2 linked regions of the Rubripirellula amarantea genome follow. The protein of the gene in region 1 interacts with the protein of each later gene in a pairwise test. Links are inferred from orthologs where the notes say so. Each region holds a gene or a part of one and is shown on either strand. Other genes may lie near its edges.

Region 1 (14,273 bases):
ACGGTTGCTTTGTCAACGAAACGCCATACCTCGATTATTGGATGCACGCGGACGCGGCAGATCGTTGGGCCTACAACGGCAAGGAATACGACAACGCGTGGTGTTCGATCTTTCGCTGGCGCACGGATTTCCAGAATGACTTTGCGGCACGGATGGATTGGTGCGTCAATGATTTTCAAAACGCAAACCATCCGCCGCTACCCGTTTTGAATGACAATTCTAGCACCCAGGTGAAGTATCAGACGGTCCTCCCTGGTGAAGTAGTAACCCTTGATGCGAGCGGTTCGAGTGATCCCGATGGTGATCAACTCCATTATCAATGGTGGGTCTACGAGAGGGCGGGAACCTACGAAGGAGTCGTTTCGATCAACCAAAGTGAGACTGCAACCGCCCAACTTTCGATTCCTGCGGATGCAGCGGGCAAGGAGATTCACGCGATCTTGACCTTGCGAGACGATGGGCAACCTTCGCTAACCCGTTACCGACGACTTGTGTTGAATTGTTCGCAAGAATGATCAAACCCAACCGTGTTGGCGACAATCGTCCAAGCAACAGACGATGAGTTGCCAAACCATTCGTCGATGAACGGATGGTTCGCGGAACATTCAATCTAGGCACCAAGCAATCCGGGCACCAAGCAAGAAACCCGAGCCATCAACGGTTGCTTGCTCGACACTCTTTGCGGAAACTTCTTGGTGTGGTGCCCGTCAATTCTTTGAAAGCTCGGTTGAACCGGCTTAGGGAATCGAATCCGGAATCGAAGGCAACGTTCACAATCTGTTCATCGCTGGTGATCAACAATCGCTGCGCCTCGGCGATGCGATGTCGAGTGATCAACGTATTGAGCGTTGTTCCGAAAGTTCTTCGAAACAGATTTGCGGCGTAGTCAGGATGCAGGTTGACGGATTCCGCAATTTCCTTGATCGGCAATCGTGATCGATAGTGACGTGCGATATAGCAGGCCATCAATTCGGCCTTTTCAAGGTTGGGCGACGCACGATTCAGTTTCTGTTCATCGTCCAATACCGAGATGGCACGCCGAGGATGGTGAGCGCGAGCCAAGCGTAGCAAACGAGCTTTCAGCTCAAGCAGTACGATCTCTTTCAATTCGTCGGTACCACTACGCAAATCGCGATGCCACTGCTGAAACAGGGTCTCGTCGACATGCGAAACGGTTTCGTCGGTATCGGCCGCGATGACGTTTCCGATGATTAGTTGCGTTTGCAGTTTCTCGGGAAGCCCCCACTGCAAAAATCGTCCGAACGGAACGGTGATCACGTAGTAGTGCGTGACATCACGGAACTCGACGATCTGATGCGGTACGGCGGCCCAAAAAAGTGTTACCGTACGAGGTTCGACCGTGACTCGACTGCCACCGATTAAATAGGTCAGCGATCCCTCCGCAAGAAAGTTAATCTCAATCTCATCGTGGCGATCGGGCCGCTGCATCCGTTTGGGTTCCCAAACTTCGCATGTGAAGCCATACGGCGAGAACTCTGGTCGGTCCGTGTCAAAGTGCAACATGGCCTCAGGATAGTACAGGTTAGCCTCGTTTTCGATGGTGTTTGGGCTTAAATCAAGGTCTGGCGGAGCCTTATCGGCCACAGATTGCGTCCAGGCACGAAAATCACCGGACGTTCGATATTCCGAGCTACCTCGGAATAGTGTCAGTTTAAGACGTTTTCGAGGGAGATAAGGCTGATTCCAGTTGCCATAATCGGCGTATTAGGGTGTGGATTCTGTGGTTCGCATGCGAAGCGGGGCCGGATATGACGGGTTCGCTCGATGCCAGCGTCGTCCAGTCGTCCTAATCACAAGCCAAAGTTAAGGGCCAGAAGTCACGGGTCCGGCACTTCTCAATCGTTCGGTTTTCACCAGCACTATCAGCACTAGAGGATGGTCATGTCACAAGTATTGGACTCGCAAAACACCCAGCAGGTATCGGCAACCAAGCCGGAAACAGTGCGCGCGGTTGCGATGACGTCGCCCGGCCAAACGGAGATGCGAACGTATCCGTATCCGACGATGGACCACGATTCGGCAATTTTAAAGGTGGACATGGCGGGCATCTGCGGAACTGACCGTCACATTTACAAAGGCGAAGCAACGCAGTTACGTGGTAAGTCGATCTTTCCTTACGTCGGTGGACACGAGGTGATAGGAACGATCGTCGAAATTGGCGATAACGCCGCAACCACGATGGACTACGACAAGCAAACGCTGAAGGTTGGCGATCGAGTCGCTCTCGCTGTCGAAGTGAATTGCGGTCACTGTTACTACTGTCGCAAACACTACAACAACACGACCTGCTTGAACCAGTTGCAAGCCTACGGGTTGCACCCGAACTGCGATACGAAGCCCTACCTTCGCGGTGGTTTTGCGGAATACATGTACATTCGACCCGGGACGCACTTGTTTAAGGTTCCCGAGGTCATGTCGACTGACGTCGCCGTGTTTGTGGAAGAGATGGCCGTCGCGTTTCATGCTCTCGGTCGGGCGGCCGGGCCGTTTGCACCAGTGAATGAAGGATTTGGACCTGGAATGTCAGTCGCCGTTCTCGGCAATGGTCCACTTGGAATTTTGCACGGGATCATGGCGAGCATTCATGGTGCGGGATTGCGTATCGCGACTGACCTATCGGACTTGAGGCTGGCGAAGGCGAAGGGGCTTTACGCCGACGTGACGATCAATGCAGCTCAGGTTTCGATGGACGATCGCATCGCTCAAGTTCAGGAGATGACTGAAGGAGTCGGTCCGGACTTGGTGATCGAATCCGCTGGCGAACCCGAGGCATTTATCGAGGCTTTGCGTATGGTTCGTAAGGGCGGTACGGTGATCGAAGTTGGCAACTGGGTTGACCTAGGGAAGCCCGTGGCACTCGATGTGATGCGGCACATCAGTTCTAAGAATCTTCACATTCACTCAGTGTTTCACTGCGGAACCGATTGGCGTCCCGTGCTTAATATTCTTCATCAGCAATCCAATCGCTACGACTTCGCATCCTTGATCACTCACCGATTTAGCTTGGACGAATTGGTCGACCAGTTTGGAACCGTCACCAACTTCGATGAATGCTGTAAGATCGAAGTCTTGCCTCACAAGAAATAGTACGGTCCGTTTCCGTTAATGCTTGGCAACATACTTCGTTGCCGCTGCATTCAATAGCCAAGACTCATGCGATGTCGCGGTGCGGATTACGATGGCTCGTGTTCAATGCGTTTCACTCAACAAGGTTGACTCCATGATTTTCGTCATTCAGGAACGATCGTTGGCGTTGCGTGCACGATGAAACGCAATCGATTACTTAATAGCGAACTGAGCTACGAGATTAGCCGGATTGGGCACACGGCATCGATCACATTGTGCGATGCTGGATTGCCCATTCCTTCGGGAGTGAAACGAATTGATCTCGCGATTGAGAATGGTTACCCAACGTTCCTTCGCACGCTCGACGCAATACTGTCGGAAATGATGGTCGAGGAGATTGTGATCGCCAAAGAGATTCACGACCATAATCAATCAATCTACGACCAAATGATCCAAATTTTCGAAACACATTCGATGAACCCCAAGTTGACGGAAGTCTCGCACGAGGCATTCAAGAAATTGACCAGCGACAGCGAGGCGATCGTGCGTACTGGCGAGTGTACTCCTTACGCGAATGTCATACTGAAATCAGGCGTTGTGTTTTAACGCACTTTCGCGGCCACCTTATCTAGTGATTATTGTGATGAATCCAATCGAGGTTATGAATCGAATCAACCGACGGCTAGCCATAAAACTGGTTTGCACACTGGCGATTGTTTTGACGGGGTGTGGCATCACGGGGTGCAGCAAGCAGGCCAGCACAAGCAAATCAACGGATCAGGATACGACGGCAGTTAAGAAGGTTGCGGTTATCGTTTCAACTTTGAACAACCCTTGGTTTGTGGTCCTGGCGGAATCAGCCAAGGAAAATGCTGAGGCGTTGGGATACGACACCGTCATCTTTGATTCGCAGAATGACCCTTCCAAGGAAACCGCTCACTTCGACAACGTGATCGCGTCGGGATATTCCGCGGTTTTGTTCAATCCAACTGATGCCGATGGATCGATTGCAAATGTACGTCGAGCCAAAGAAGGGGGCGTACCTGTGTTTTGCATGGATCGCGAAATCAACACCACCGATGCTGCGGTCTCGCAAATTTTGTCGGACAACTTTTCCGGTTGCGTTGAGATCGGTCGCCATTTCGTGAAGACGGTGGGTGAAGAGGGAACGTACGTTGAGCTGTTGGGGCTGGTGGGTGATAACAACACGCGAAGTCGGTCCGATGGATTCCACAGTGTCGTCGATCGATACCCCGGACTAAAAATGGTGGCTCAGCAAAGCGCCGATTTTGACCGTGCGAAGGCACTCGAAGTTATGGAAACGATCTTGCAAGCCAATCCGGATATCGACGCGGTCTTCTGCGGCAATGACGCCATGGCGATGGGCGCCTATCAGGCGTTGTTGGCTTCCGGGAAAGACCAACAGGTCAAGATCTATGGTTTTGACGGCGCGGACGACGTGGTCAACATGATCAAAGAGGGCAAGATCGTTGCGACGGGAATGCAGTTTCCCAAGCTGATGGCCAAGGCTGCTGCAGAGTACGCGGATAAGTATCTTAAAGGTGATCACGAGTTGCCGCAGAAGGTGCCTGTTTCGGTCGAGCTTGTCCATCAAGGCAATGTCGACAAGTTTGGCGACCACGGCCAAAGGGATTCGGAGTGAACTTGGTCAAGCGAAAATGGTGGTTCGTTAGTGCAATCGTGGCTGGATCGGTCGTCGTGCTGTGCTATTGGCCGCTCTTTCATGTCGTATCGTTGGAACAAGCCGACAAGGACTTGGCTGACAAAAAGCAGGCTAGTTTTGAACCGGTGGCGTTCGTGGAAACGTTCTGGTCAAAGCAATTGATTCCGGGCGCCGATCGCGCTGTCGACGTATCCGAACTGATGGAAGCGATCCGCAAAGATCGGCAGGCTGCACGCAGAGAGTTCGGTCGAAGCGTGGGGCTAAGTTCTACCTATTACTACTTTGTCAGCGGCACCGGACGTGTCATCGACCATAGCTCAAATTCCATCGGGATAGCACTTGATGACAATGCTGCGGAAGTTCAAGTGTCGCTAGAAACAGGACCTGTGTTCGGGAATGCGGTTCGTGATGGGACGGCGTTGTTAGATGTGAACGATTTCACCAATTCGCAAGACTTCAATGCGGTATCGTCAGAAATCAATCGCCGAATCGAAGCGGACGTGTTGCCCGAGTTGCGTGAGCAATCACAACCTGGTGCGATGATCCGCTTCGTTGGTTGTGCCCAGATTTCAGACGAGGACACCGACCTGAATCCGTTGCGAGTTGTTCCGATCATCGGGGAGACGCCATGACGGAAGTAAGTGAGATCGTTCTTCAGGCCCGACAGATTTCGAAGTCGTTCCCCGGTGTCAAAGCACTCGACGCCGTTGATCTAACCTTGCGTGCTGGACGATTGACAGCGCTGCTTGGAGAGAACGGTGCTGGTAAATCAACGTTGATGAACATTCTTGCCGGTGTTCAGACTCCCGATAGTGGCGAATTGATTCTAGGTGGTAGTCCGGTTGCATTAACGAGTCCACGTCACGCGCTCGATCTCGGCATCGCCATGATTCACCAGGAACTCAGCCTTGTTCCTGACCTGACCGTTGCCGAGAACATCTTCCTGGGACGCGAACCGCGATTGTTTGATGCGTTGATCGATTACCAAACGATGAACCGTCGTGCTGCAGAATGGCTGAAGCTATTGGAACTCGATGTCCTGCCAACAACCGTTGTGGGACGATTGCGAGTGGGCCAACAACAGTTAGTCGAGATTGCTCGCGCGATGGCCGGCGATGTTCGCATTCTGATCATGGACGAACCCACGTCGGCTATCACCGAGCATGAAACGGAAGTGCTATTTCGTTGCATCAACGATCTGAAGCGACAAAACGTAGCCGTCGTTTATATCACTCATCGACTGGAAGAGCTTTCGCGAATCGCCGACGACGTCGCGGTGATGCGTGACGGTTGCATGATGGGTACCGCGGAACTGGGGGCGATCAGCCAAGAACAAATGGTCCACATGATGGCTGGTCGAGAATTGAAAGCCTCGGTTAGGACTTCGCATGCGTTGGGTGACGATGTGTTGCGAGTCGAAAGTGTTTCGCTGCCCCATCCCACACGTCCGGCGGATTTTCTGGTGCGCGACGTTAGCTTTCGTGTCCGTAAAGGCGAAGTGCTAGGGATATTTGGATTGATGGGGGCTGGCCGCACCGAACTGCTTGAATGCATTTTTGGTTTACACGATGGCGTGGCGACCGGTGATGTTTATGTCAACGATCGCCACGTTGAAATCCGATCGCCGCGGGACGCCATACGCAGCGGCATCGCGCTCGTTCCTGAGGATCGCAAACGAGACGGACTGGTTTTGTCGATGACCGTCGCGGAAAACGCTAGCCTGGCTAGTCTTGCCCAGGCCGAGCGGTATGGACTGCTCAATCGCCGAGCGGAACACGAACATGTGCAACGCTATGTCAAACGGTTCCGTGTGAAGTCGCCTTCACTACGTGAGTGCATCGTAAACCTGAGCGGTGGAAACCAGCAGAAAGTGATCCTCGCGAAGTGGCTTGCGACCGGACCGACAGTCCTGATGCTCGATGAGCCCACACGCGGTATCGACGTTCAGGCAAAGTCTGAAATCTACACCTTGATCAATGAACTAACCGCCGAAGGACTCGCCGTGGTGATCGTATCGTCTGAGTTACCCGAAGTGATGGCGGTTTCCGATCGCATCGTTGTATTGTGCGAAGGTAGGGAAACAGCCGAACTTGACCGAAAGCATGCGACGGATGAACAGATCTTGAGTGCTGCCTTGCCGCGAGGAGCAGCCATTCCATGCTAAAGGTTGATCGTGGCCACATTGCGAAGTTCCAGTCGCTCATCGCGCTAGCCGTGATGCTAGTCGGAATGAGTCTATTGTCTGAAAGTTTTTTGACCACGGAAAATGGACTGAACATTCTTCGCCAGATATCGGTGAACCTCTGTCTTTCGATCGGAATGACGCTGATCATTTTAGCTGGCGGAATTGACCTGTCGGTAGGAGCAGTGCTTGCTCTTTCCGGCGCGGTGGCGGCGGGCTTACTCAAAAACGGGCTCCGACTTGACTTTTTAGGTGTGCAATTGCAGTTCACCGTTTTCGGTTCGATCGTTGCTGGCTTGCTTGCCGGTGCCGCAGCAGGTCTGTTCAACGGAGTCGCAATCACCCGGTTCAAGTTGCCGCCCTTCGTCGCGACGCTCGGGATGTTCAGTATTGCTCGCGGTTTGACGATGTTGTGGACGGGAGGTTTTCCGGTCACGGGACTAGGTCCAACATTTGGCATCATTGGTACGGGCGTGTTCTTAAAAGTTCCCGTTCCCGTTTGGATTACTGCGGCGTTGGTGGGTGCGTTCGTATTGCTAACAAGGATGACACGATTCGGCAGACATCTTTATGCCGTCGGTGGCAACGAGCGAGCGGCATTGTTGACGGGGCTTCCGGTGACGGGTATCAAGATCGCCGTTTACTCGATTGGCGGATTGCTTTCCGCAGTTGCGGGACTGATCGTGACGTCGCGGCTCGATTCGGCGCAGCCCAACGCTGGTTTGGGTTATGAACTCGATTCAATTGCTGCGGTGGTGATTGGTGGAACTTCGCTATCGGGCGGTCGCGGAAGTGTAATGGGGACCGTGATCGGATGCCTAATCATTGGCGTTCTTAATAACGGTCTATTCTTGCTGAATGTTTCTCCGTTCTGGCAACAAGTTGTCAAAGGATTTGTAATCTTGGCCGCCGTAGCGATCGACAGAATGAGTCAACCGGAAAGGTAGCATGACTGAACACTCGACCTCTCAACGAAGAATCTGCGTCGTTGGTTCTGCCAACATTGATCTGACGTTTCGCACGTCGCGTTTTCCGGAGCCCGGTGAAACGATCACCGGCCGATCGTTGCATCAAGGCATGGGCGGCAAAGGGGCTAATCAAGCGGTCGTTGCGGCGCGACTTGGGGCACAGGTTTCCTTCGTGGCTAGAGTTGGCAACGACAGTTTTGGAACGCAAGCCATTGAGGCATATCAAGCGGACGGAATTGATACGTCATTCATCCGTCGTTCCGAGAACCAGCCGACCGGAACGGCAGCCATCTTGGTTGACGATCATGCGGAAAATTGCATCGTGGTGGTCGCGGGGGCAAATGCCGAGCTTAGTTCCGAAGATATCGTCGCCGCCTCGACGGTCATCGAAAGTTCCAACGTCTTACTGTGTCAATTGGAAACCCCGGTGGAAGCTGCGACGGAGGCGTTTCGATTGGCTCGTGCGGCAAACGTTTTGACGGTACTGACTCCTGCGCCGGCCGAACATGTTACCGGTGAATTGCTAAACCTTTGCGACGTATGCGTGCTCAACAAAACTGAGATCGAGTTATTGGTTGACCAGTCAGTTAATACGGAAGCCGAGGCCGTTCTCGCCGCCGAGTTGCTTCGCAAGCGTGGCGTCAACCGGGTCGCTTTGACGTTGGGAAGCGACGGTGTGGTGATTCAGGACGAACAGGGATCAATGTTCATTCCTGCTACGACGGTTCGGGCAGTCGATAGCACTGGCGCGGGCGACGCGTTCACCGGGGCACTTGCTGTTTCGCTTGCTAGCGGACTCAGTCTTGCCGATGCTGCTCGTCGCGCTGGAATCGTGGCGGCCATCTCGGTTACTAGACTCGGCACTCAAACGTCCTTTCCCACTGTTGAGGAAGTCGCCGACTGGAACACGAAAGAGGCAATGCAATGAGACTAGCCATGAAACATTTTAAGGTCAGCATGCGTCCCTAGACGATTGTGCCGACGATGCACCAATATTTTCGCTCCTACTTCGCAGCACCTTTACCCTCCCGATCGACCTACAAGCCAACGCCATGAACCGACAACTCTCTTTTATCGCCTCTGCTTTCGTCATCGTCGCTGGCATTGTGCCGCTCGTGCGAGCAGACAATTCATCGACGGTCTCTGACAAGCCTCGGATAATCACCACCACCGACCTTGGTGCGGACCCGGATGACGAACAATCCCTTGTCCGCTTGTTGGTGAGCGCCAACGAATTTGAAATGGAGGGGCTAATCGTTGCGACGGGGTGTTGGAAAAAGTCGCAAGCCGACACGAAGATGCTCGACAAAATCGTCGATGCCTACGGTGAGTGCGTTGACAATTTGAGAGTCCACGCAGAGGGTTACCCTTCGCTGGAGTATCTGCGATCGATTTCCGTGATGGGGCAAACCGGCTACGGTATGAGTGACGTCGGCGAAGGAAAAGATAGTCCCGGTTCTGACATGATTATCGCGTCGGTTGACAAGGACGATCCGCGTCCGGTTTGGGTTGGTTGCTGGGGAGGCGCGAACAACGTCGCACAGGCAATTTGGAAAGTGCGGGCGACTCGAACGCAAGCAGAACTCGAGTCTTTCCTGTCGAAAATGCGCGTGTTTGATATTCTCGGCCAAGACGATGCGGGAGCTTGGATTGCGAAGAACTTTCCCGACCTTTTCTATATCCGCGCAACCGGGGTTTATGGTTGGCAGCCATCGGATGAAAACCTCGACAATCACATCCAAAACCATGGTCCGCTCGGGGCGGTTTATCCCGATCGCAAGTGGGCGACCGAAGGGGATACTCCGGCCTTCATGCACGTATACCCCAACGGTTTGAACGATCCTGATAAGGTAGACCAGGGTGGCTGGGGCGGTCGGTTTAGTACGACCAAGATAGCCGGGATACGCAGCATGAAGCCAGTCACCAATGAAGGCGACTTCGATCCTTATTTGATGTATGGCAATACGTCCGAAGGAAGCAAGGCAATTAAACGCTGGAGCGACGCCTACGACAACGACTTCGCTGCTCGCATGGATTGGACCATCACCAGCCAACGATCGGACGCGAATCATCATCCCATTGCCGTTTTGAATGGTGACAGGACACGCCGCGTGTTGGACATCTCGGCCACTCCGGGAGGCACCGTGGATCTCAACGCCGATGGATCGAGCGACCCTGATAACGATGCATTGACATATGCATGGTCGTTCTACGAAGAGCCCAGTTCCTACGACGGCGAAGTGAAAATTCAGGGCGATTCGGACTTGTCTGCAAGCGTGGCTATCCCGTCCGCCGCGGCGGGTAAGACCTTACACATCATTTTGGAAGTCCACGACGACGGGGAACCTCGTTTGTACGCGTATCGTCGTGTGATCATCCAAGTTGAGGCTGCGAAGTAAAGCTAGCTGCGTAAGCTGGCCGAAACCGGTTCTACTTCAACGCATTCATTCTTGCTTTCCAGTCGCGAAGATAGTCATGACGCCAGCGATTGACTGTCTTCGCTCCGTCACGATTATTTTCGCGAAGCTCCGCCTTAGGGCTGTCGGTCCAGTAATGCGGACCGTGTTCGGTTGCAAAGAACGAGCCACCCCAGTGTTCGCCGGTCGGATCCTCCGGTGGACCCTTCAGCAGATAAAGCAGTGACGGCGTGTCCCCCATTTTGATGTCGCGTTTCTTGTTCCAAAACAGTTCGCCCAGCGCCCCGTGGTTTCGAACGTTGCGTTTGACGAATTCGAGATTGCCCCATTCGCCGTCCTGTTTGCCGCCCATGTACATTCCCCGAAATGTCGTGTTACTTTCGATCCACCAAAGGTCAGTGTGCCTGTTAAACAGGAAGTCTCGAGCGGCTTGGTCGTGTCGAGTGTTCCAGGAACCGATCGAGTACACGCGAAGCTTGTCCTTGATCGAAGGATCATCGTGGACGGCTTGAGCAACATCGGTGATGCTGCCCCAAACAAGAATCCAAAGCGGACGGTCGTCGTTTGCTTTTGCTCGCTGGACGATCAACCGTGAACCGTTGGTTGGTTGACTCCAGCCTTTCGCAGGCGCAGCTTCGATGGCACCTTGGACGGCGATGTCACGCAGTGCTTGAGGTGTGGGGTATTGGTTACCCGAGTTTCGTTGCAGGCGAGGAAAGTCAGCTTCGTAGGCATCAATGACCTCAGCGATATGCTTCACGCGGCCCTCATGAGGCGGTGACGAAATGATCCCTTCGAGGTCGAGCACGTCCGCGTAAAGCAACAGGTGGACTAGCGATTGGAAGTCGTCTGGGTCCGATCCGCCAATGTCCGTCGAAACAATCACTCGCGGGTGATCGCCCGCCAACGCTCCCTCACCCGTTGCCACGTTGCCTTGGTCGGCGCTCGCGGTTGGTTGGTAAACGAATCCAATGAAAAGCACAAAGCAGGACAATATGCGAGCAAGGGTAAAAAGCATGTTTGATTTCAAAGGGACAAGGCGGGACGCCAAAGGCTCAGTTTGGGAGCTAGCTTTCTCTGTTCCAAGACGATCTTTTCGGCGGGCGCAACGTTGTTACTTCGAATGAGTTGCGGACACCGTCGAAACACTGGCCGGAGGAAGCAAGAACTGTACCGTGTTGCCGACAGTTTTTAAATTCGAAATGGATCGAGGTTGAACGGCATCCGGAGTGTCGAACGTATTGTGGCCATCTAGTCGATCGGAGCGTAGTACTCGCCCATTCACATGGTCGAGGCTGTTTCCGGCGTAAGTGATTTCAACAGGGTACGCATCGGTCGGTGACGTGTTCACCAGCGATACGGTAATCGTCCCATCGGTCGCAAGCGATGCCGAGGCGGATACCGCGTCGATCGAGTTGATCCAAGGCTTGCCTGGTTGTGCGTCTGCTTTAAAGCTTGAAGGGGGATTAAGCGGTGGCGCTTCGGCGCTATCGCACGTGTAGATAGGGCTTTCGAAAGTCAATGGAATATGGCTGGAGCCCTGATGAACTTTGTACATCTCAAAGACGTGATACGTCGGGGTCAGTAAGATCTCGTCGTCGCGTGTCAGGATCATTGCCTGCAACACATTGACGACTTGCGCGATGTTGCCCATCGTGATGCGATCCGCATGTTCGTGGAAGATATGAAGGAACAGTGCAGCGGAAACGGCGTCGCGTATCGAGTTTTGTTGGTACAAGGCAGACGGCGTGTCAGTCCCCGGGTCATACCATGTGCCCCATTCATCAACGTACAGATCAAGACGCTTGTCAGGATCCGATTCGTCGAGGATAGCGATGTAATCCTCGATCAATTCCTTCACTTGATAGGTCTGCTGCATGACAGAGAACCATTCCGATTCAGGAAAATTCAATGCGGATCCTTTGACGTTCCAATCGGAATTGGGGAGCACGTAATAGTGCATGCTGAACGCGTCCGCGTGCTCGTGAGCGTTGCCCACGAGTGTCTTCATGAACGGCAAATCACGGCCACTAGGTCCGTTGGCGACTTTAGTGATGCGGTTGCCGCTGAAGTCGCGAACGTAGGTGGCGTAGCGGCGATACAAATCCGAATAGTACTCGGCGGTCATGTTCCCACCGCATCCCCAATTTTCGTTTCCCACACCGAAGTATTTGACTCGCCAAGGCTTCTCTCGACCATTCTTGCGACGCAACTGCGCGAGTTCGCTTTGCGAATCGCTTGTCATGTACTCGACCCATTCTCGCATTTCTTCGACGGTACCTGATCCCACGTTGCCAGCCACGTAGGCTTCGCAGTCAAGGAGTTCGCAAAGATCCAGGAACTCGTGGGTGCCAAACGCGTTCGTCTCTTCGCCACCCCAGTAGATATTCAAGGTGCGTGGTCGTTGATCTCGCTGGCCGATTCCATCTCGCCAGTGGTAGTCGTCAGCGAAGCAACCGCCAGGCCAGCGTAGTACAGGGACTTTTAGCTGTTTCAGAGCTTCAAGTACGTCTTTTCGATAGCCGCGAACGTTAGGTAAATTCGATTCAGGACCCACCCACAAACCGCCGTAAATGCATCCCCCTAAATGTTCGGCGAACTGTCCGTAAATCTCTGGTGCAATGGTGTGGTCGGTTTGTGAAGGATCCACCGTGATCTTAATCTGGCATAGGGCGGGAGTCGCAGTGAGAAAAGACAGACAGCCCAGTAATAGATAACGCAGGGTTCGCATCGGTTCGCATTGGGAATAGGGTTCAGGAATGGCGAGCACGTTTAGACGTCGCGGCCACATGTCGAGGTCACATTCAGTGGCCACATGTCGCGGTCGAATTTCGTGGGCAGGTGGCAAGCGATGGTTGCATCAGCCTTTGATCAAGTCATCTGACGACATCAACACTTTCCGCCTGTTATCCGTGGTGCTTGCCAGTCCGCCGTGGCGGGGAATGGCAAAACTCGGCGAAATCAAGCAATCACGTCGTTGATCACTTTGGCCGGTAATACACCCGTGAGCTTTTGATCGAGACCCTGGAAGGGATACGAGAATTTGTTGTGGTCGATGCCCAGTAATCTTTGCATCGTTGCGTGGAAGTCGCGCACGTGGACGGGGTTCTGGGCGGCCGTGTACCCAACGTCATCTGTTTCACCGTAGCTATAACCCGGCTTCACACCGCCACCGGCCATCCACAACGTGAACGCACCAGGGTTATGGTCGCGTCCGATGTAAGTCATCTTGGTTCCCCCGCGATTTTCCTGCATGGGCGTTCGACCAAACTCACCACTCCAAACCACAAGCGTGTCCTTCAGCATGTCGCGTTGCTTAAGGTCTCGAAGAAGCGCCGCGATAGGTTGATCGACTTGTTTGCATTTGTCTTTGAAGCCTGCGTTGAGTGCTTCGTTCTTGTCGGCTCCATGCGAATCCCAGCCCCAATCGAAAAGCTGAATGAATCGCACCCCACGCTCCGCAAGTCGGCGAGCAAGCAAGCAGTTGTTAGCGAACGATTCCTGGCCTGGCTCAGTGCCGTACATGTCGTGGATGTGTTGCGGTTCGCTGTTGATATCCATGACTTCCGGCACGGCCGTTTGCATTCGGAATGCCATTTCGTACTGCGCGATCCGCGTGATTGTCTCTGGATCGCCGTACGTTTGATGAGATTCCATGTTGAGTCGGTTCAAAGTATCCAGCATGGTTCGCCGCTGGTTGCGTGAGATATCACCGGGGTTCTCGATGTTCAACACGGGCGACCCCTTCGACCGACATTGGACTCCTTGATACACCGACGGAAGAAAACCACTACTCCATAGCGCCTTACCCACACGTGGTTGCCGCCCGCCCGAGAGCAACACCATGAAGCCGGGAAGATCCTCGTTTTCGCTTCCAAGTCCCCATGTGACCCAGGATCCGATGGAAGGGTATCCCATGCGAGCTTGCCCGGTGT
Region 2 (15,463 bases), on another replicon or contig:
CCAAGAACTTGGCGACGTGATGACTCGCGTGGCCACGGTGGTTCGCAAGAACGATCAGCTCGCCAGTGCCATCGACAAGGTCGATGAACTTCACACCCGGGCGTTGAACGCCGGCTTGTCTGACACGGGAACATGGTCGAATCAGAATGTGATCTTCACCAAGTCGGTTCAGGACATGTTCCCGATCGCCAAGGCGATTTTGCGAGGTGCGTTGCAACGCGACGAGTGCCGTGGTGCTCACTACAAGCCAGAGTTCGAAAAACAGCCACTGACCGCCGAAGATCCAACCGAGCGTCGCCAACAGGCCGAACAATGGTGCGACGACTTTGAAGAGAACAACCGCAAGTACCTTAAGAGCAGCATTGCGACCTATGACAACGCTACTCGACAAGTCGAAGTGAATTACGAAGAGGTCGATACTTCGTTGCTTGCCCCACGGCCACGACTCTACGGGCTCGTTGGTGCTGAAGAAATTGAGCAAGTTTGGAAAGAGCGTTCTGCCAAGAAAGAAGCGCAACCACAGGCGACGTTCTAAAGAGTCTCGCTTTAGAATTCGTTGACTGTTGTGGATTCCCCATCACCTAACTTTTTTACTACTAGGATCGACGGATGATCGCCCTCGAACCCAATCTTAAGAATCGCCCAGAGTGGATCAATGTTCGCGTGCGTCGCCAAGACGGCCCCGGCCTGGAACCCTATTGGGAACTGCATAAGATCCAATACGAACCCGAGCTAAATGTGATCTCGGTGCTGCAACGGATCGCGGCTCAGGCGACCAATTCCGATGGCCGAAAAGTGGCGCCGGTTGTCTGGGATTGTGGATGCCTGGAAGAGGTTTGTGGGTCCTGCACGATGGTCATCAATGGCCAAGTTCGACAAAGCTGCAGTGCTTTGGTGGATAAGTTGCTTCAGGACAACCCAGACGAGCTGGTCCTGGAACCGATGAATAAGTTCCCCGTGGTGCGAGACCTGATGGTTGATCGCCAACGCTTATTCCGAGCTCTCACTCGCGTTAAAGCGTGGGTACCAGTGGATAGCTACTACGACATGGGGTCGGGCGAGCGAATCCTGCGGGACACTCAAGAGCAAAACTACCCGTTGAGTCAGTGCATGAGCTGCGGTTGCTGTCTCGACGCGTGCCCTCAGTACACCAAAGTGGAACTGACCAAGAAGAGCGACGAAACGGACGAGGAATTTGAAGCTCGCAAGCTAGCCGAGTTCGACAAAGACTTCGTTGGCCCGCACGCAATTTCGCAAGCGATGTTGTTCAACAATCACCCAACCGGCAAGTCGCTTGCCGGTGAACGCTTAGAAGCCCTGATGGGTCCCGGCGGAATTGCAGCCTGCGGCAACGCTCAGAATTGCGTTGCGGTTTGCCCGAAGGAAATCCCGTTGACGACTTCGATCGCAAGAGCAGGCCGAGCCACGACGGTCCAAGCGATCAAGAAATGGTTCGAGAAGTAGGTCGCATCGGTACAGGTTCGCGGTGACGCCCAGTCAGTGACGCCCAGTTGGCGAATCTTGACGTTGATAGGCAAGGCGATGTCCAGACGACGTCGCCTGAAATGGAACAGTCCGAAGATCAGTGCCAGGTATAACTGGCACGATCGCGATTGGCCTAAGCGCCAGCAAGAACGGGCGTCGTGTGCACCATCAATCGCTTGTGATCTCGTATCACTCGCATGAAGTCAGCTTCACGAACTGGCTTGTTCATGAAGTCCGATACGCACAGATCTTGGCACTGCACACGTAGGTTGGCATCGTTCGACGCGGTAAGCACGACCGTTGTGATGCGAGGCAAATCAAAGTCAGCCTCTTGAGCCTCGCTTAGAAACTGCAAGACGTCCAGACCGGTGCCGTCGGGTAACATCATGTCGAGCAGCAGCAGGTCGGGACGCGGTGCTCTCGCAAAGATGCCTTCCTGACGTAGGAAAGAGATCGCTTCTGAAACGCTACGCACGAGCGTCAGACGATGGTGCACTTGGCTGCGACGAACGGCATAGATCGTCACGCGTGCGTCCGTCCAGCCATCCTCGACCAATAGAATTTCCATTGGCTTGATGGCGTGCTCACCAATCAGAGAGTGATCATGTTTCATCGGGGATACCTGGTTGCAAGTTTTAAAGCCAAGGACGTTTGTTCGATCAGAACATTTTCACTTCGTTCATGAGCCGCCAATTGCGATTCGAACATTGCAGCGGATTGAATCAATTCACGCAGGCCGTTCTGTTCGACACCGCGGTACTGCAGTTCCTCGGCTTGTTCTGCCAATTCGGTCAACTGCAGGTAAAGCAGGCGATGTTCGCGTTGGGCCCTCTCGGCTAGTTCACCTAGTCGGACACCCTTGATTTGATGCTCGCTCGGTTCAGCCAGCGTAATGTAGCCGTAGGATTCTTCAAGCGAGAATTGCAAGGCCGCCGCATCGCGCAGGTCGTCGAGCGTACGTGATAGGCTTCGGCAAACCTGGAGCGGTTCTCCGTGGCAATCGCAGACCACCGGTAAGCGTCGAAACGCATTCCAGTACGCCGGGTTACTATCCTTGATCTCTTGTAAGAACGCCGGGTTCACCGAGAGCAGGGAAGGCGAAGACGAGACCGCGTTTACAGTCGTCGTTGGACTAGCAAGGGCAGACATAACGGAAGCTCCTCCATGTGGTTTCCATCCATGTTGAATCGCAAACCATGATTAGCTCGCAAGAGAAAAGAAGGGCTCCGCCTAACACTGCCAGCATAACGCTCTCTTGAGTGCAAAGTCAAGAATTTTGCAGCAAAGTAGAAACACTGCGGCTAGCGTCACCGATGAACAAATGAGAACCAATTGCGTGCTGGCGACGATTTTATCTTCGTAAATTACCGCTTCAGCAGTCCGTACTTTGCGATACAACGCAGCGCACTGACGCCATCGCGCCAGCCGATTTTTTTCCCCTCGTCGTACCAACGATGATGGTAGCGAATGGGTCGCTCGGTAAACTCCAAACCGGCCCGTACCCATCGTGCTGTCAATTCGATTTCGATACCAAACCGAGACTCCTTAAGGTCGTCCAAGATCGCCATAAAATGCGCGCGTCGCGTCATCTTGTAGCACGTCTCGACATCACTCAAACGGATCCCAATCGCCAAACTCGAAAGCAACGTGATGAAGTTGTTGACCGCTTGGTGCCACCAGGGCGACAACGATCGGTCGCAATGCCCGTAACGAGTCCCGTAAGCCACATCGGCTTCTCCGCTAAGGATAGGCTGCAAGAGGAATCGAAAGTCCGAAGGATCGTACTCGCGGTCTGCGTCCTGAATAACGATCACGTCGCCCGTCGCCACTCGGACTCCCGTTTGAATCGCTGCGCCCTTGCCTTGATTAACGGCGTGGTGGCGGACCACAACATCCGGCTCGTTATCAAACTGATCTACAGCATCACCGGTTCCATCACTACTGCCATCATCGACTAAGATGATTTGCATGGGCAGTCCCGTTTGTCGCAGGACCTCAACAACGCTGGCGATTGTTTTGCACTCGTTATAAACGGGCACGATCACGCTCAGGCAGAAGCCCTCAGGAAGCTTGTAGATTGCTAATTGACGACAAGCATCGGCACCCAGCAACGCGTTCATTTCATCGACGTACGAATCGCTCCATAAGCGTCTGGGATCGTGAGTGTTGATGATAGAAACCCTTTGCCAGAGAGTGGCGAACCGCGATGAGGACGAACTGCGAAAAGAACAGCACAGCGGCATTCTACCAAAGCAGCATCGCTGCGTCAGAGTCGGCCCGTAACGGCATTACTCACTGGCACGACTCATATCAGCCCCCTTGATGAAGACTAAGCTAGCGATCGACGCAGCAAGCGATGATCAACGCTGGAACCACGAACGCTGGTCGCACCGCTGCACATGTGATGAGTGAAGGGCATTGAGTGGAAGGCGTTGAGCAAATAGCGATGATTGAACGTTGATGGCTTAACGTCGATGAGCGGTCGACGATGAGCGATCGACAAGTGAAAGTCCGCGTACGCGAATTAAGTTGATAGCACCGTGCATTGTTGCGAGACGAAGCCTTGTATTTCTTAACGCAAAGAAAGCAAAATTCATTCGTTCTCGGGGTTGACGTTTTCACGTGAATGTGCCGCAGCAATGGCGTGAATGTCGATGCCCAAACAACGCAAACATTTTTTTCTGATCTATCACATCGCGATTCGTTAGCTTTCGATGAATTGCTGAAATTGAATTTACTTTCTTCACCAAGATTGTTGTTGACATTCGCAGGCGGCAACGCCAAATTCTTGCAGCCTCATTGAAGCAATGGTTGCTGTTCACCAACGGCAGCGAGTTGCATTTTTTTTCGACGGAGAAGTTTGCTATGAGTTATCCGAATTCAACTGCGTTTCATGTTCGAATCGGAAACCCTCAGATCAACCCCATCAACCATCCGTCAGACTCTCCGCCGCTATGACGTCAAGCTGATTCACTCAGCCTGCTCGCGGTGTCTTACCGAACGCTTCGGTGACTCACTTTGCCAACTCAAACGATGAACGGCTCGTCAACGACTCTTCATCACCATCGGTTGGCCACCTTGTTCTCTGATCAGTTGTCATGATCGCTGATGTTAAGTCATCGATCTATTGAACCAGATTTCAAGCTCTTAACGATTCACAATCAAATTGGAACGCGACTTCCAATTTGCGACGGACATTGCGATGTCCTCATCAAACCAAGGACCACTCGAATGATTCGATGGTTCGCGGAGACTCGCAAAGATTGCGATGACTTATTTTTACATCGGTGCGCTCGAGGATCGAGCAACAGGTCTTAGGACCTGAGCGAATGGACTCGCCGCCTGTTTTTTGCTTCATCGTGCCGATTGCTTAGCAGCCGGTACGTCGGGCGATTGACTCAATATCAGGAGAGAGATTGAGCCAGTCGCTTGGCAATAACGAATTGTCGGGAACGCAGGACGCTGACCCGACTTTTTTTATGCGCCCACAGTTTGATCGCTGGCTGACTCATTCGCCAATCGCCGCACCCTCTTCGCCTGATCGCGGTTTGCCCGCACTTCCCTTGATTGCAGTTCGCCGGCTCTTCCTTTGATTGCGGTTCGCCGGCTCTTCGCGGGGTTTCGGTTCGCCGGATTGGACATCGTTTTGAAAGCTTCCTTTTCAGAGCTTGTGACTTGCACGACGTCACACGGTTGCCCCAAAGCCGTGTACGATGCGTCGCGAGAGTTTCACTCATTAAGTGATTCCGATTCGCTCTCACTCAATACTTCGCGCGCACGTCCTCTATGATTCCGCTTCAAGACAGCATCCCGAGTCGCCGCACTCCGTTTGTCAATTATGCCGTGATCGCAATTTGCTCGGTCGCGTTCCTGTTTCAACTGTCGGATCCCACCGGATCGATTGCCGAACAATACGGGATGGTGCCGGTGCGGTTGTCTAACGAAGACGCGCCCACGGTCATTCAGCAAGAAGTCATCGTGCAGACCAACCGAGGCCTTGAACGGCAGATCGCCACTAAGACGATTGCACCTTCGGCCGTGGCACCTTGGTTAACCGTGTTGACCTGTATGTTCTTGCACGGCGGGTGGATGCACTTTCTAGGCAACATGTGGTTCTTATATATCTTTGGCGACAACGTCGAAGATCGGCTGGGACACATCGGTTACGCGGTCGTGTACTTAGCCACCGGCATCGCGGCCGGCTTGACGCATTTCTACACCAACATGAATAGCGTCGTCCCGACCATCGGTGCCAGCGGAGCAATCGCGGGGGTGATGGGTGCCTATGCTTGGCTTTACCCGCATGCCAAAGTCAAAGCCATCCTGCCGATTCCAATCTTGATTCAGGTATTTGTTTTGCCCGCACCGGTCTTTCTAGGCATTTGGTTCGTGCTGCAAACGTACAATGGCATCTCGGCTTCCGCCTCTGGACAGGCTGGCGGAGTAGCATGGTGGGCCCATATCGGCGGATTTGTCGCCGGTGCGGGTGCGGCCTTGCTGATTGGCCGAGCTCATTTGGGAAATGAGGATGTTGGTACGCGACGGTTTTGACGCGTCTTAAATTAGACTAGATTATTTGCCACGGAAAATTACTCGCTCTGGGTTTCAGGAAGAGACACGTACCTTGATGCAATCCACCACACGCTACGAACCGAATCCGACGATATCCTATGGCGGGTCGTCCAAGAATGCTTCGGCGGACCCTAAGCTTTTGGCGAGCTACGAAATGCTCACCAAAGACCATAAGGTGAGTTGGACTGGCCATCACCATATGCTTCGCTTGCTTGGCCGAGGTGGTCAGGGCGAGGTTTACTTGACGGAGTACCGCGGTACCGACGGCTTCACCGTTCCCGTGGCGATGAAAGTCTTCTCGCCGGAACGCTACGCGGGAGCGGCGGCCTACAACGAAGCGATGAAACGCGTCGCAAGCATTGCTGCGAAGGTCGCGTTGATTCAACACGACAACCTGCTTGACGTTCAAAACTTCATCGAGCGAAATCGAATTCGCATCATGATGATGGAATGGGTCGATGGCTATGACCTTCGCAAGTTGATGTCGCCTCATTGCCTATCGATGCTTGATGGCCGAGTCGATGCGGCTCGCTGGGAATACATCAACGAAGTGATTTTGACCGCGGGAACAACTCAGTCGCGTTTCAAAGCGGGCGTTGCGGTTGCCATTGTCCGAGAAGTCCTAGCGGCACTCGCTTCGTTGCACCGCGAGGGCATCGTTCATGGCGACATCAAGCCCGCCAACATCATGCTCAAACGCAGCGGCCACACCAAGCTGATTGACATGGGGTCTGCGATCGAAGTTGCGAACCCTCCCCGGGAACGCGAATGCACACCGATGTATGCGGCGCCTGAAGTGCTAGAAAACCGGTTGGCGACACCGCGAAGTGACATCGCTAGTGCTGGTTACGTGTTGGTCGAGATGCTGAGTGGGATGAATCCGTTTGTTTCCAATGCAAAGCTTCGTGATCTGTTGATCGCAAAACGCGAACTCCCCAGTCGACTCACGGAACTGCTGCCCGAAGAGGTCCTGGTCAACGAGCTGTTGATGAAGTTCATCCACCAAATGATTTCACCCGATCCCAATCGCCGATTCCCTGATGGTGAAGCGGCCGAGCATGTTGAAGGCGGCGCGGCTGAGTTCCACCGCCAACTGGTTCTCGGCGACATGGCGACCGAGTACGACAACGACATCCGATTGTGGCTCGAAGAACTGCGGTTGATGGAAACCGAACTCGACGATTTCGATGTCTGAGTTTGAAAAGCTCTTGGCCGCGACAGTTTCGTAGCCAACATCTAGTAGCCAGCATCTAAGCGCCCGCGGCCCTGGCGGTTGTGACCACTGGGCGGGCTGGCTTGCTTCGACGCCCCCTGGGTTGAGCTCGCTGGTTGCGAGGGCCGGGCACGGTGAACGTCATGGGCACGGTGAACGTCATGGGCACGGTGAACTTCATGGGCACGGTGAACTTCATAGGCACGGCGAACGTCATGGCTACCGCGAGTGTCATGGGTACCGCGAAATCTCGCACGAACGAGTTTGGCACGGATTGTTCGTTTCGGGCGATACGAGCTACTTTTGGTTCAGCGTGAACCGTTTTGGCTCCGCGCGAACCAACGGCCCCGGCGTGGCTTCTCAGATTAGCCGGCCTACGGCGATTGGCCGCTGCGCTCTACAATCACGCGTTCGTGATTGACCGTCCTCGCCTTCCTATTTGCCACGCTAGCGCCACGACCACCATGCCCGCATCGGCCAGCCCCCTTCGTGCCCCTTCCGGTAGCCCCAGTTTTCCTAAACTCGAAGAGGAAATCCTAAAATTCTGGGACGAGAATGAAATCTACCAAGCGTCGCTGCAACGGCGCGCCGATGGGCCCTCGTTCGTGTTTTACGAAGGCCCGCCGACGGCCAACGGCATGCCGCACCCCGGCCATTGCCTGACCCGCAGCATCAAGGACGTGTTTCCTCGTTACAAAACGATGAAGGGCTACCGATGCGAGCGCAAGGCCGGATGGGACACGCACGGATTACCCGTCGAAGTCGAAGTCGGTAAGGAGCTCGGGATTCACAGCAAAGAAGAAATCGAAGCTTACGGCATCGAACCCTTCATTCAAAAATGCCAGGCAAGTGTTTGGCGATACATGCAGCAGTGGCAAACGCTGACTCGCCGACTGGGCTTTTGGGTGGATTTGGACGATGCCTACGTCACCTACCACCAAAGCTACGTCGAATCCGTTTGGTGGTCCCTAAAGACACTGTTCGATCAAGGGTTGCTGTACCAGGGTCACAAGATCGTGTGGTGGTGGGCTCAAGGTGGGACGGCGTTATCCGCTGGTGAAGTCGGCCAAGGCTATCGAGAAGTCGCCGACCCAAGTGTGTATGTGCTGTTTCCTTTAGTTGACCACCCCGGTCGCTCACTTGTGGTTTGGACCACCACCCCTTGGACGTTGCCGAGCAACATGTACGCGGCCGTGCATCCGAGCAAGATCGACTATGCCGTCTGCAAAGATCCCGAAACCGACCAAGAGCTGGTGATGGCGTCGGCCCTGGTGGAAACCATTTCAGCGAAGCTCAAACGTGAACTGGAAGTTGTCGAAACGATCAGCGGCGAGTCCCTAATCGGACAACGCTACACGCCACCGTTTGATAACTACGTCAAAGCCACTGGCGACCCAAGCGGCAAGCTGGTCGAGGGTGGCGAAGCATCCAAGTACTGGCGGATCGTTGCGGCTGACTTTGTCACTACGGAATCGGGTAGCGGCATCGTTCACCAGGCTCCTGCGTTTGGTGAGGTCGACTACGACGTGCTGATCGAGGAGCAAAAGCGATTTGTTGATGGCGATGCTCCCGAACTACTTTGCGCAGTCGGTCCCGATGGAAAGTTCACCGATGAGTTCGCGTCCATGAAGGGCGTCTGGGTGAAAGACGCCGACAAGCCGATCTCGCGTGAGCTCAAAGAATCCGGTCGACTGTTGTTGCTCGAACAATACCTGCACGAATACCCGTTTTGTTGGCGAGCCGATCAAGACCCGCTCATCCAGTATCCTCGTCGCAGTTGGTTCATTCGGACAACTGAGTTCAAGGACGAAATGCTTGCCAACAACGCCAAGATTGGCTGGCAGCCCGATCACATCAAAGATGGCCGCTTCGGTAACTTCCTGGAATCAAACGTTGATTGGGCTTTGTCTCGCGAACGTTTCTGGGGCACGCCGCTTCCCATTTGGACCTGCAGCGAAACGGGCAAGCAGGAAGCCATTTCTTGTTATGACGAACTGCTCGCCAAACCCGGCATCCAAGGAACCGAAGTTTGGGCGAAGGCGAAAGCCGCTAATCCCGAACTGGTTGACGACCTGCGTGTTCACAAACCATACATCGACGAAGTCACCTATGATTCGCCGTTCGCTCCGGGCGCACGAATGAACCGCGTTACCGAAGTCATCGATTGCTGGTACGACAGCGGCGCGATGCCGTTCGCTCAGTGGGGTTACCCGCATCAAAATGCCGATCGGTTCGAGGACCAATTCCCAGCCGACTTCATCAGCGAAGCCTTGGATCAAACCCGCGGTTGGTTCTACAGCCAACTTGCGATCAGCACGATGTTGTTCGGCAAGAAGGGAACCAGCAAGAAAGAGCTTGGGGTTGTCGCCGACTACCCGCACCCATTTCGTAATTGCATCGTGCTCGGCCTGATGTTGTCTCAATGGTACGAAGCAGAAGACGGCACGATGGTGTTGTCCGAAGAGGAACAGGCGAAGCATCCCGGCAAGAAGTTCAAACGACTTGTTGGCAAGATGTCAAAGAGCCTTCGCAACTATCGCAGCCCAGACGAAATCTTTGATCGCTATGGTGCTGATGCTCTGCGTTGGTACTTCTTTGCCAACCAGCCGCCATGGAGCTCGATCATCTATGCCGAACAGTCCATTAAAGATTCGATCCCCGAGTTCTTGTTGCGACTTTGGAACGTTTACAGCTTCTTGACGATCTACGCCGAGATCGATGGCTTTGACCCGACCACGGCAACCGGGGCGGATGAAAATTTATCGCCTGAATCACTCGCATCGTCGCCTCAATATCGCGACGCGTCCGAGCGTAGCGAGATTGATCGTTGGATCCTTTCCGAACTAAGCTCCACCGTTGCCGTTGTTACCGAACGTATGGATGCGTTGGATAACTACAACGCTTGTAAAGCGATCACGAGTTTGGTCGACGGACTTAGCAATTGGTACGTACGGCGATCGCGCGATCGCTTCTGGGCTAAGGAAACGGATTCCCAAGACAAGCTCGACGCTTACTGGACACTCTACGAAACGTTGATCGAAGTTTCCAAATTGATCGCGCCGTTTGTTCCGTTCTTGTCCGAAACCCTATGGAAAAGCCTGTCGGAACCGTTCGGCGACAAGGTGCTTAAGAGCGTTCACCTTTGCGATTATCCGGTATCGGATCCTACGCGAATCGACCCGACACTTTCGGCGTCGATGAATGTGCTTCGCGAAATTGCTTCGCTTGGCCGGGCGGCGCGGGCGGAAGCAAAATTGAAGGTTCGCTTGCCGTTGTCTCGCGTGGAAGTGGTGCTTACCGATGACACTCATGTGGATTGGCTCAGGCAACACGATGCGTTGGTACGCGAAGAACTGAATGTCAAAGCTGTCGAGTACACCACCGAGGGCGATGAATACGTGAAGTACTTGGTGGTGCCGAACTTCAAACGACTTGGCCCCAAGGTTGGCAAGAACATTCCAGCGGTGAAGAAGGCATTGGCCGACGCCGATGGGAACGCTCTCTTGCAATCGATGCAAAAAGACGGCAGCGTCACGATCGAGTTGCCAGATGGGCCGATTGTTCTGGACGATCAGGACATCGAAGTACGTTTGCAAGCTCGCGAAGGTTGGGCAGCCGCGCAAGGTTTGAAGTGCGTCGTCGTGCTCAATACCGAAGTCACCGATGAACTTCGCCGCGAAGGCATCGCCAAAGACATCATTCGCACCGTTCAAAATCAACGCAAGGCAATCGAATGCGAATACCTTGACCGTATTGAGATTGGTGTCTCGACCAGCGACGACGAAGTGTCCGCAGCGGTCAACGAACACAATGAAATGATCGCTAACGAAACGCTGGCGAACTCCGTTTCACTTGCAGTCATCGAATCGGTAGACGCCATTGAAGCGGAATACGGTCATGTGTACGTCAAGCGAGTGGTGAACTGATGTCGAAAGCACATCTGCCCATCGCAGTGTTCTTAAGCGGCAGCGGTCGAACACTGGCGAACCTGATTCACCATCGCGATAAGCACGATTTGCCCATCGACATCAAACTGGTCATCAGCAGTAGCGGTACCGTCAAAGGCCTGAACGTTGCCCGAGAAGCAAAGATCCCAACGCTGGTTGTTCGCAAGTCCGAGCATCGCGATCCGTATGAGTACTCACACGCGATGTTCGATCCTTGCGCCGGATCAGGCGCCGAATTGGTCGTGATGGCAGGCTTCCTAAAACACGTTCTGATCCCGAAGGCATTTGAGCGGAAAGTCATCAACATCCACCCTTCGCTATTACCGGCGTTCGGTGGCGAAGGAATGTACGGCCATCGTGTCCACCAAGCCGTAATCGACCGCGGGGTCCAGGTCAGTGGTTGTACCGTTCATTATGTCGACAACGAATACGACAACGGCCCGATCGTGTTGCAAAAGAGCTGTCGTGTCGAGCAAACGGATACCGCGGACACGCTCGCCGCACGCGTTTTTGAACTGGAGTGCGAAGCTCTTCCCGAAGCGATACGCAAACTTGCGTAAAACGGCTGACTTGACAAATCGGCCAATTCAAACGATTGTTTTAAACAACTGTTTAAACCGTTTTCAAAGGGCAATGCATGACCAGCCCGGCTTCCCAGCCTACCCCTCCCGTGAGCGACACAGCGGTCACGGAGTCCGATTTTGATACCCGTACTCGCTTGCTAGAAGCCGCGGGGCCCGTCTTTGCGTCATCTGGTTACGACCGAGCGACCGTACGAGAAATCTGCGCGGCGGCCGACGGCGTCAACATTGCCTCGGTGGGATACTACTTTGGTGACAAGATGGGGCTCTATCGCGAAGTGATCCGGGGAATCCGAGATTCCCGCGAACGTCGATTTCCGACACCTCAATCAGAATTGTCTGATCCCACCGAAGTTCTTCGAGCCATCGTGCGCACCCTGTTGTCACGCATTCTCGCTGATGACCCAACGGGTTGGGAGTCGCAGTTGATGATGCGAGAGATGCAAAATCCAACCCCGGTCTTTGACGAATTGATCCGTGAATTTTTTCAGCCACTTTTTCAAAGGCTCAAACGTTCGTTGCATGACCTCACCACCGAGGCCGTCGACGAACATGTGATCGACCAATTAGCGCTGAGCGTGGTGGGCCAGTGCGTCTATCACAAGTTCGGCGCCAAAGTGATTGAGATTTTGATCCCAGCGACTGAACGGAAGAAGCACTTCAGCATCGAAACCTTGGTCGAGCATATATCAGCGGTGACACTTTCGGCGCTGGCTCACACTAAAAGTCACGGCGTAGTCGCCCCACCTCAACTATAAACTTTTCTTTTGAAATCTATGTCTAATCCTCCTCCCGCTTCGAGCGTCCGCGAAGTCGATGAATCGGACAAGCTGCCCACGATCGATATCAAAACCGATAGCAATCGATTCAAACGCGGCTCAAGAGGCTCGACTCTATTCGTCAACGTCGTCGTTCCTTTGCTATTGCTGGGCGTGGCCGCGGCGGCGGTGTGGGCGTTGGGAACCGTTGAACCGGAAAAACGTCCGCCACTTGATGTCACGCGGACGGGCCGAATGAAAGCGCTTGCGCCGGTGCGAGTCGAGCGTTTGATGTCGCTAGAAGAAACCGGCGCTAAGCTCAACTTGGACGTCGATGGAACGGTCATACCTTACCGCGAAGCTCGCGTGGCGGCCGAAGTCGCGGGTCGAGTCGTGTTTAAATCGGAGAAGTGTGAAACGGGTCAGTACGTCCAAGAGGGCGAATTGCTGATGAAAATTGACGCCACCGATTACGAACTGCAAGTCGAAGAACTCACGCGTCAAAAAGAACAAGCCTATCAGTCGTTGAAAGAACTCGACCAGGAAATGGCCAACGCGCAGCGTCTTATTGAAGTTGCCAAAGACGACATCCGCCTACAGCAACGAGAGTTCAAACGTCAACAATCGTTGCCACCTGGATTTGGCACGGCCGCTGACTTGGAACAAGCCGAAAAGTCAGTGCTGACGGCAACCCAAACGTTGATCAGCCAAGAAAATCAACTCGACTTGCTCAAACAGCGACGTACGCGACTGGAAGCATCGGAGCGACTGGCTCAGATTCAACTACGCGGCGCAGAGGTGAATCTTGAGCGAACGCAAATCCGAGCTCCGATTGAAGGTGTGATCGCGGCCGAAGAAGCCGACTTGAATACATTTGTTGCCCGCGGAACGACCTTGGTGGTGATCGACGACACATCCAAAGTGGAAGTAGCGTCGAGTTTGCGAATGGACCAGCTCTATTGGATCCTTGACCAAAAGGGCACATCGGTTGACGAGGCGGCTCGCGGTTACGAGTTGCCTGAAACGCCAGCGGTCATCGAATACGAATTGTCCGGACGTGATGGCGTGATCTACCGTTGGAACGGCAAACTGCTGTCCTACAACGGCATTGGGCTGGACTCTGAAACTCGCACCGTTCCCGTGCGAGTGGTGGTTGATAAGCCGCGACAAACGATTGGCAAAGATGGGAAAGAGCGTTTCGATCCGTCAGCACCCGCGTTGGTTCGCGGCATGTACGTTCAAGTCAAATTGTTCATCGATCCCAAAACGCCGTTGGTAGTGATTCCCGCTCAGGCAATGCAACCTGGTAATCGTGTCTACCACTTCACTCCGGACGAATCGGTCCTGCAACCGCCAACCAAGTCGGTCAGCGATACGGGTGCGAAAGACGCGAGCGTTCAAGACACCACGGCCGAAGCTACTACGACCGAAGACACCACTGCCGAAGCTGATAACGATGAGGGCGCGACCGATGCTTCGGACCTGACCGAGGAAACGATCGCCGAGTCGGAGGATGGTTTTGTCGCCAGCGAATGGGTGGCAGGCCGGGTCCAGGTGGAATCAGGAGTGACTCCGGTGGATTCCTTGTCGATAGCCAACTTAAAACTGATCGCCGAAAACAAGCCAACGTTCTTTGCTCCTGAAGTTGGTGGCGAGGATCGGCTTTGGGTTTGCGAGGTCACCGGAGACAATTTGAAGCCCGGTGCGATGGTTGTCGTTTCGCCAATCGGAACCGTGGACGGCGAATTCCTGCCCGCGCGAGCTCAATTGAAACAAGACGAAGCGGCAACGACGAATCAAGACAACGCAGTTCAGGTGCAAGGAAATTCGCGAACGCGGGACGATCAAGAATCCGATTCGATCAACGAAAATTCAACGACCATTCAATCTAAAATTGCCACTGTCGCTACCAAGCTGGTTCAAGCTCAAGCCCTTGTGAGCCCGCCTGTCGATTCTGCTGATGACGGGGAGAACCACTGATGAAACAAGCCGTATCATGGGCGATCACCAACGCTCCCGGAATGAATGTGTTGATGCTGGCGCTAATGTTGATGGGCGGATTTTCGCTCTACAACATGCGTCGCGAGGTCTTTCCTGCTTTCGAGCTCGAAATCGTAATGGTGACGGTGCCGTACCCCGGCGCGACTCCTAAAGACAGTGAAGAAGCTATCTGCCAAAAGATCGAAGAAGCGATTCGCAGCATCGATGGCATTAAGAAAGTTACGTCGATCGCTCGCGAAGGTTCCGGTTATGTGTTGGCGGAACTGCGCAGCGATGTCAAAGACGTCCAGAAAGTGATGAGCGAGATCGACCGCGAGGTCAATCGTATTCCTAGCTTTCCCGCCCTTGCCGAAGATCCGCAGATTCAGCAAATCACCTTTCGTGAGGCAGCCATACGCGTTGGCGTCGTTGGGCCGAACGAGCGCACTGAATCATCGGAATTACGCCTTCGAGAAGTTGCCGAGAGCGTTCGGGACGACCTGCTGACGTTGCCGTCGGTTTCGTCGGCTTCGATCATGGGATCGCGGCCGTATCAAATCGACGTTGAAATTCCCGAGGCGACACTGCGCAGTTATGGCTTGTCCCTTGATCAAGTCGCCAACTTAATTCGAGCTCAAAACATCGAATTGCCCGGCGGACAACTCAAAGCGGAAGGCCAAGAGATCCTATTGAGGGCCAAAAACAAAGGCCGCGTTGGCGAAGAAATCCAAAAGTTGCCCTTGGTCACTCAATCCGGTGGCGTGGTTTTGACAGTCGGCGATCTGGGCGAAGTCAAAGACGAATTCCAAGACATCACGGCGGTGGGTGAGATCAACGGCGAACCCGCCATGGTGGTGAATGTCGACCGCACCAAATCCGAAGACTTGCTCGCCATGGTCAAGCAAGTGCGTGAGTACGTCGCTGAAA

Evidence for each region.
Region 2: the proteins of Pla22_RS11995 (region 1) and ileS interact in binary tests that used the Escherichia coli proteins (3 or more experiments, as listed by UniProt). The link is inferred for Rubripirellula amarantea from one-to-one orthologs.

Annotation. Positions count from the first base shown.
Region 1 is NZ_SJPI01000001.1:3,263,647-3,277,919, forward strand. The notes cover bases 2,970-5,749. They hold Pla22_RS11995 (D-ribose ABC transporter substrate-binding protein), read left to right. Parts: upstream 2,970-3,748; coding sequence 3,749-4,750; downstream 4,751-5,749. Other genes in these bases: Pla22_RS11985 (zinc-dependent alcohol dehydrogenase), read left to right, coding at 2,970-3,108; rbsD (D-ribose pyranase), read left to right, coding at 3,286-3,693; Pla22_RS12000 (DUF2291 domain-containing protein), read left to right, coding at 4,747-5,403; Pla22_RS12005 (sugar ABC transporter ATP-binding protein), read left to right, coding at 5,400-5,749. Also shown: Pla22_RS11975 (DUF1593 domain-containing protein), read left to right, coding at 1-515; Pla22_RS11980 (helix-turn-helix domain-containing protein), read right to left, coding at 655-1,605; more of Pla22_RS11985, read left to right, coding at 1,903-2,969; more of Pla22_RS12005, read left to right, coding at 5,750-6,935; Pla22_RS12010 (ABC transporter permease), read left to right, coding at 6,929-7,900; rbsK (ribokinase), read left to right, coding at 7,902-8,849; Pla22_RS12020 (DUF1593 domain-containing protein), read left to right, coding at 8,974-10,320; Pla22_RS12025 (DUF1593 domain-containing protein), read right to left, coding at 10,352-11,356; Pla22_RS12030 (alpha-N-arabinofuranosidase), read right to left, coding at 11,453-13,129; Pla22_RS12035 (DUF1501 domain-containing protein), read right to left, coding at 13,300-14,273. UniProt on the Escherichia coli protein: Part of the ABC transporter complex RbsABC involved in ribose import. Binds ribose. Also serves as the primary chemoreceptor for chemotaxis.
Region 2 is NZ_SJPI01000002.1:196,515-211,977, reverse strand. Bases 7,427-11,396 are described here. They hold ileS (isoleucine--tRNA ligase), read left to right. Parts: upstream 7,427-7,734; coding sequence 7,735-11,196; downstream 11,197-11,396. Other genes in these bases: purN (phosphoribosylglycinamide formyltransferase), read left to right, coding at 11,196-11,396; Pla22_RS14265 (hypothetical protein), read right to left, coding at 7,427-7,541. Also shown: sdhA (succinate dehydrogenase flavoprotein subunit), read left to right, coding at 1-535; sdhB (succinate dehydrogenase iron-sulfur subunit), read left to right, coding at 610-1,464; Pla22_RS14290 (response regulator), read right to left, coding at 1,619-2,098; Pla22_RS14285 (hypothetical protein), read right to left, coding at 2,095-2,634; Pla22_RS14280 (glycosyltransferase family 2 protein), read right to left, coding at 2,850-3,605; Pla22_RS14275 (rhomboid family intramembrane serine protease), read left to right, coding at 5,272-6,036; Pla22_RS14270 (serine/threonine protein kinase), read left to right, coding at 6,113-7,252; more of Pla22_RS14265, read right to left, coding at 7,308-7,426; more of purN, read left to right, coding at 11,397-11,777; Pla22_RS14250 (CerR family C-terminal domain-containing protein), read left to right, coding at 11,888-12,556; Pla22_RS14245 (HlyD family efflux transporter periplasmic adaptor subunit), read left to right, coding at 12,575-14,536; Pla22_RS14240 (efflux RND transporter permease subunit), read left to right, coding at 14,536-15,463. UniProt on the Escherichia coli protein: Catalyzes the attachment of isoleucine to tRNA(Ile). As IleRS can inadvertently accommodate and process structurally similar amino acids such as valine, to avoid such errors it has two additional distinct tRNA(Ile)-dependent editing activities.